Regions from separate parts of the Streptomyces sp. NPDC045470 genome, predicted to be linked through region 3. Evidence: predicted binding sites of a transcription regulator. Region 3 holds the regulator's gene; each other region holds the start of a gene.
What was found. The regulator HrcA, encoded in region 3, represses chaperone genes, less so after heat shock. The targets are predictions, from matches to a motif close to TTNGCACTCNGNNNNNCNGAGTGCNAA.
Positions count from the first base shown of each region.

Region 1 (2,268 bases), on a different contig from region 3:
GTCCTGGATCGAGCCGATCTTGCCCTGGTGGATGAGGATGTACGGGTCCTCCAGGACCGCTTCCATCCGCTCCTGGTCGGTGACCATGTACGGCGAGAGGTAGCCCTTGTCGAAGGCCATGCCCTCGGTGAAGTCCAGCTCCAGACCGAAGGTGTTGGACTCCTCGACGGTGATCACACCGTCCTTGCCGACCTTGTCCATCGCCTCGGCGATCAGCTCGCCGACCTGCTTGTCCTGCGCGGACAGACCGGCGACGGCCGCGATGTCGGACTTCTCGTCGATCGGGCGGGCGGTCGCGAGGAGGTCCTCGGACACGGCCTTGACCGCGGCGTCGATGCCCTTCTTCAGGGCGGCCGGGGAAGCACCCGCGGCGACGTTGCGCAGGCCCTCACGGACCAGCGCCTGCGCCAGCACGGTGGCGGTGGTGGTGCCGTCACCAGCGATGTCGTTGGTCTTGGTCGCCACCTCCTTCACCAGCTGCGCGCCGAGGTTCTCGTACGGGTCGTCGACCTCGACCTCACGGGCGATGGTCACACCGTCGTTGGTGATGGTCGGGGCGCCGAACTTCTTGTCGATGACGACGTTGCGGCCCTTGGGGCCGATCGTCACCTTCACGGTGTCGGCAAGCTTGTTGACGCCGCGCTCAAGGGCGCGACGGGCGTCCTCGTCGAACTTCAGGATCTTCGCCATGAGTTACGTGTCCTTAGTCGTTCTCTGCAACGAACTGCGCCCCGGGATACCGGTTGTTTAGACGCGGGAACCAGGGGCGCAGAACTAGGCAATCTTCGGTGAATTACTTCTCGATGATCGCGAGCACGTCGCGCGCCGAGAGGACGAGGTACTCGTCGCCGTTGTACTTCACCTCGGTGCCGCCGTACTTGCTGTAGAGAACGACGTCACCCACCTGGACGTCGAGCGGCAGGCGCTCGCCGTTCTCGAAGCGGCCCGGACCCACGGCGAGGACGGCGCCCTCCTGGGGCTTCTCCTTCGCGGTGTCGGGAATGACCAGGCCCGAAGCCGTGGTCTGCTCGGCGTCGAGCGGCTGGACCACGATGCGGTCCTCGAGCGGCTTGATGGCAACCTTGGAGCTGGCGGTCGTCACGATCCGACCTCCCCCTTCGGAGATCTCACGGGGTTAACTGTCTGAGGTGGCGACCAGGTCGATCCGTCGTCGCGGGTGCCGGACCTGCCCGTCGCTGTGTTTGGCACTCCCCGGTGGAGAGTGCCAGAGCCGAGACTATGACGCGGTTAGCACTCGGTCAAGCGGAGTGCCAATGCGCCTTCGGCGCGTCTCTTCGGGGGGGCTGCTCGTGGGGCACCTTGCCCAGGTGGGGGGCTTGGCAATCCTGGGTTGCGCTTCGCGCGGGGGTTGTGGGGTGACCTGGGCTCGGACGGGGTTCGTTGTGGGAGCGGCGGGGGCGCGTAGGGGGCCAACTCTCCCCCAGCCTTCGGCCGGGGGTACCCCCAAGGCATCCTTTAGCTCCCCACGGCGTCCTTTAGCTGAGGTGCATCGGATACGTGGGCCAGTGTCCGGACTGCCCGCGGGGACGGTCCCCTACCCGCCCCCTCCGGTCGGATTGGCGAGCCCAGGTCTGTGGGGGTGGGAAAGAACGATTGTTCTGGTGCGCGCTCGACTGGCGGAGAGGCTCACGTGGTGTGGGCGCCACTGCTGCGGTCCTCCGGTCCGTCCTGTCGGGAATAGGGCGGAACCGGGACAATGAGTTCATGCACATACTGGTCGTGGAGGATGAAGAGGGGCTCGCCGACTCCTTGCGGCGGGGGCTGGCTGCTGAGGGGCACTGGGTGGATGTGGCCCGGGACGGGCATCGGGGGCTGGAGCTCGCGTTGGCGGGGGTGTACGACGCGATCGTGCTGGATGTGATGCTGCCGGGGCCCAGCGGGTACGAGATCTGTGGGCGGCTGCGGCGCCGGGACGACTGGACGCCTGTGCTGATGCTGACCGCCAAGGACGGCGAGTACGACGTGGCCGAAGGGCTGGACGCGGGCGCCGACGATTATCTGACCAAGCCGTTTTCGTTCGTTGTGCTGCTGGCCCGGCTGCGGGCGCTCACCCGGCGTGGGCGGGCCGCCGAGCGGCCCCGGACGCTGCAGAGCGGTGATCTCACTCTGGACGCCGATGCCCGGCGCTGTCGCCGCGGTGACACGGACATCGAGCTGACCGCCCGCGAACTGGGCGTGCTGCGCTGTCTCATGGCGGGCGAGGGGCAGGCGGTCGCCAAGCGGGACATCCTCGACGAGGTGTGGGAC
Region 1 covers NZ_JBEZAN010000004.1:232,253-234,520, reverse strand. The annotation lists gene groL (chaperonin GroEL) at 1-690, opposite strand, end outside; gene groES (co-chaperone GroES) at 794-1,102, opposite strand; gene AB0A97_RS15410 (response regulator transcription factor) at 1,726-2,268, shown strand, end outside.
Region 1: the regulator HrcA is predicted to act here: its motif matches at 1,249-1,275, upstream of groES (co-chaperone GroES).

Region 2 (2,268 bases), on a different contig from region 3:
GTACGCCCGCCGCCCTTACGCACTCCTCCCGCGAGCTGGAAGGCAGAACACCATGAGCGTCAACGTCCGCATCCCGACCATCCTGCGCACCTACACCGGCGGTCAGGCCGAGGTCCCCGCCGAGGGGGCGACCCTCTCCGAGGTCATCCAGAACCTGGAGCAGAACCACGCCGGCATCGCGGCCCGCGTCCTGGACGACACCGGCAAGCTGCGGCGCTTCGTGAACGTCTACGTCAACGACGACGACGTGCGCTTCGAGCAGGGCCTGGCGACGCCGACGCCGGACGGCGCGGGCGTCTCGATCATCCCGGCGGTGGCCGGCGGCTGCTGAGCCGGTCGCCCGGGACGCCGTAACGATCTTTTTCGGCCCTTCCCCGGCCCGACGGCTGGAATCGCCCTGTCCGCCACGAAGCGGACGGGGCGATTCCGTGTTGTTAAAGGCGATACAGTTGGGGTGATTCCTCGTCCAGCGCGTGCCGAACGCATATGAGAGCCCGGCAAGTTGTGCGCGAAGTGTGGACATGATTTGTCGTGTTGGTGAGCTTTGCCCGGCCCGACTTGCCCTGCCGTATGGGCTTTTCTCCGTATATTTGCGATTGTTCGCGAGAAGAATTCTCGTCCGACTGACCTGTTGCGCTGGGCAGTTGGACAGATACATTCAGCGGCGGTCGACGCGTTCCGGCGCACACCCCCTCCTGTCGGGGGGTGAGGTCTGACCCGGGTCCGCGGAGTGCGGTCCTGTGCAAGGGCCAGTAATAGGGGAGTTAGGCATGGCTCAGGGCACCGTCAAGTGGTTCAACGCGGAGAAGGGGTACGGCTTCATCGCGGTCGACGGTGGTGCGGATGTATTCGTCCACTACAGCGCGATCCAGATGGACGGTTACCGCACCCTTGAGGAGGGTCAGCGGGTCGAGTTCGAGATCTCGCAGGGCCAGAAAGGGCCGCAGGCGGACATGGTCCGCGTGGCCGGCTGAAGCGCCGACCGACTGCTGCGTACGAAGGTCCGCGTCCCCTGTGGGGGCGCGGGCCTTCTGTGTTTGGGTGGGTCGGGCGGGAGTGTCCCGGGGGAGGGCGGGTCGTCCGCCCGCGCCTGGTTTGGCACCCGCCCCCCATGGGGATGGCTCCCGCCAAGCCGCTTGCACTCTCATGGGTCGAGTGCTAATCATTGCGTTAGCACTCTACGAGTGAGAGTGACAGCTAAGGACCGACTCGGTGAGGTCCGCGGGCAGGTGGGGCAAGGAACCACCAGCTCACGAACCGTCCGTCGCGGGCGCCAGCGCGGTCCGGAGTATCCACCCTCCCCCAGACGCAGTCCGGGGGGACCCCCAGTCCGGGAGGACCACTTCACATGGCCAAGATCATCGCGTTCGACGAGGAGGCACGGCGCGGTCTCGAGCGCGGGATGAACCAGCTCGCCGACGCCGTCAAGGTCACCCTTGGCCCCAAGGGCCGCAACGTCGTCCTCGAGAAGAAGTGGGGCGCCCCCACGATCACCAACGATGGTGTGTCCATCGCCAAGGAGATCGAGCTCGAGGACCCGTACGAGAAGATCGGCGCCGAGCTGGTCAAGGAGGTCGCGAAGAAGACGGACGACGTCGCCGGTGACGGCACGACGACCGCGACCGTCCTGGCCCAGGCCCTGGTCCGCGAGGGCCTGCGCAACGTGGCCGCCGGCGCCAACCCGATGGCCCTCAAGCGCGGCATCGAGCGCGCCGTCGAGGCCGTCTCCGCCGCCCTGCTGGAGCAGGCCAAGGACGTGGAGACCAAGGAGCAGATCGCTTCGACCGCCTCCATCTCCGCCGCCGACACCCAGATCGGCGAGCTGATCGCCGAGGCCATGGACAAGGTCGGCAAGGAAGGCGTCATCACCGTCGAGGAGTCCCAGACCTTCGGTCTGGAGCTGGAGCTCACCGAGGGTATGCGCTTCGACAAGGGCTACATCTCGGCGTACTTCGCCACCGACATGGAGCGTATGGAGGCGTCGCTCGACGACCCGTACATCCTCATCGTCAACTCGAAGATCTCCAACGTGAAGGACCTCCTTCCGCTGCTGGAGAAGGTCATGCAGTCGGGCAAGCCGCTGCTGATCATCGCCGAGGACGTCGAGGGCGAGGCCCTGTCGACCCTGGTCGTCAACAAGATCCGCGGCACCTTCAAGTCCGTCGCCGTCAAGGCCCCGGGCTTCGGCGACCGCCGCAAGGCCATGCTCGGCGACATCGCCATCCTCACCGGTGGCACGGTCATCTCCGAGGAGGTCGGCCTCAAGCT
Region 2 covers NZ_JBEZAN010000017.1:131,299-133,566, reverse strand. The annotation lists gene AB0A97_RS33285 (MoaD/ThiS family protein) at 53-331, shown strand; gene AB0A97_RS33280 (cold-shock protein) at 771-974, shown strand; gene groL (chaperonin GroEL) at 1,349-2,268, shown strand, end outside.
Region 2: the regulator HrcA is predicted to act here: its motif matches at 1,171-1,197, upstream of groL (chaperonin GroEL).

Region 3 (2,268 bases):
GAGACGAGGTGGTGCGGGGGCACGAGCAGGTCGGCGGCCTCCGCGGCGGCGTCCGGGTCCACGCCGTGCGACACCGCGTCGCGCCGCAGGTCGTCCTGGGCCCGCGGCAGGAACTCGTCGAGCCCGGCCGCGCCGAAGACCTGGACGCCCGCGAAGGCCGCGGTGCCCAGCACATGATCGAAATGGGGATGGGTCAGCGCGACATGTGTCACGTTCCGCCCCGTGATGCCGCGTAGCTGCCGGCGCAGCTCGGCGCCGTCCCGGAGCGTCGCGCCGGTGTCGACGATCAGCACGCCGGACGAGCCGACGACGGCGCCGGCCGTCTCGTCCCAGCCGGGCATCCGGCGCCGGCCGACGCCCGCGCCGAGCCGTTCCCACCCGGCCTCTTCCCAAGTCGTACGCATACCGAGACGCTAGCCGTATCGCGATAGCGTTGCCCGCCGGACCGGGAGGTTCCGGATGCCCGGCGGCATACGGGGTACGCATTTCGCGGGAGCCCGGAGCACGACTCCGGTACCGCCGCCCTTGCCCTGCCCGTGCGACCCGGCCGTACACTTGGTCAGGGTCTGGCACTCGGCCCTGATGAGTGCCAGGGAAGACGACCCGGAAGAACCCGGCCGCGCGCCGGTGACACGGCCGGACTGGAGGTGTGCGCGATGCTCAGTGAACGCAGACTCGAAGTGCTGCGCGCCATCGTCCAGGACTATGTCGGGACCGAGGAGCCGGTCGGCTCCAAGGCGCTGACCCAGCGGCACCAGCTCGGTGTCTCACCCGCCACGGTCCGCAACGACATGGCCGCGCTGGAGGACGAGGGCTTCATCGCCCAGCCGCACACGAGCGCCGGGCGCATCCCGACGGACAAGGGCTACCGCCTCTTCGTCGACAAGCTGGCCGGCGTCAAGCCGCTGTCCAGCCCCGAGCGGCGCGCCATCCAGAACTTCCTGGACGGCGCCGTCGACCTGGACGACGTCGTGGGCCGTACGGTACGGCTGCTGGCGCAACTGACGCGGCAGGTCGCCGTCGTGCAGTACCCGTCGCTGACCCGGTCCACGGTGCGGCACGTGGAACTGCTGTCGCTGGCGCCGGCCCGGCTGATGCTGGTGCTGATCACGGACACCGGCCGGGTAGAGCAGCGCATGGTGGACTGCCCGGCGCCGTTCGGCGAGACCTCCTTGGCGGACCTGCGGGCGCGGCTGAACAGCCGCGTGGTGGGGCGGCGGTTCACGGACGTGCCGCAGCTCGTGCAGGATCTCCCGGAGTCCTTCGAGCAGGAGGACCGGGGCACGGTCTCGACAGTGCTGTCCGTGTTGCTGGAGACTCTGGTGGAGGAGACCGAAGAGCGGCTGATGATCGGCGGCACCGCCAATCTCACGCGCTTCGGGCACGATTTCCCACTGACCATCCGGCCGGTGCTGGAGGCACTGGAGGAGCAGGTGGTGCTCCTCAAACTGCTGGGGGAGGCCAAGGACTCCGGCATGACCGTACGCATCGGGCATGAGAATGCCCATGAGGGCCTGACGTCCACATCGGTCGTCGCGGTCGGTTACGGTTCGGGCGACGAGGCAGTCGCCAAACTCGGCGTGGTCGGACCGACCCGCATGGACTACCCCGGAACGATGGGAGCGGTACGCGCAGTGGCACGTTACGTCGGACAGATCCTCGCGGAGTCGTAAGTGGCCACGGACTATTACGCGGTCCTGGGCGTACGACGCGATGCCTCGCAGGACGAGATCAAGAAGGCTTTCCGGCGGCTGGCCCGCGAGCTGCACCCGGATGTGAACCCGGATCCGAAGACCCAGGAGCGGTTCAAGGAGATCAACGCCGCTTACGAGGTGCTGTCGGACCCGCAGAAGAAGCAGGTCTACGACCTGGGCGGCGACCCCCTCTCGCAGGCGGGTGGCGGCGGCGGGGCCGGCGGCTTCGGCGCGGGCTTCGGCAACTTCTCCGACATCATGGACGCGTTCTTCGGCACGGCCTCGCAGCGCGGACCCCGGTCCCGCACGCGGCGCGGCCAGGACGCCATGATCCGGCTGGACGTCGAACTGGACGAGGCGGCCTTCGGGACCACCAAGGACATCCAGGTGGACACCGCCGTCGTCTGTACGACCTGTTCGGGAGAGGGCGCGGCGCCGGGCACCTCGGCGCAGACCTGTGACATGTGCCGCGGCCGCGGTGAGGTCTCGCAGGTCACCCGGTCCTTCCTGGGCCAGGTCATGACGTCGCGGCCGTGCCCGCAGTGCCAGGGCTTCGGTACGGTCGTGCCGACCC
Region 3 covers NZ_JBEZAN010000001.1:940,096-942,363, reverse strand. The annotation lists gene AB0A97_RS04145 (MBL fold metallo-hydrolase) at 1-404, opposite strand, end outside; gene hrcA (heat-inducible transcriptional repressor HrcA) at 657-1,673, shown strand; gene dnaJ (molecular chaperone DnaJ) at 1,674-2,268, shown strand, end outside.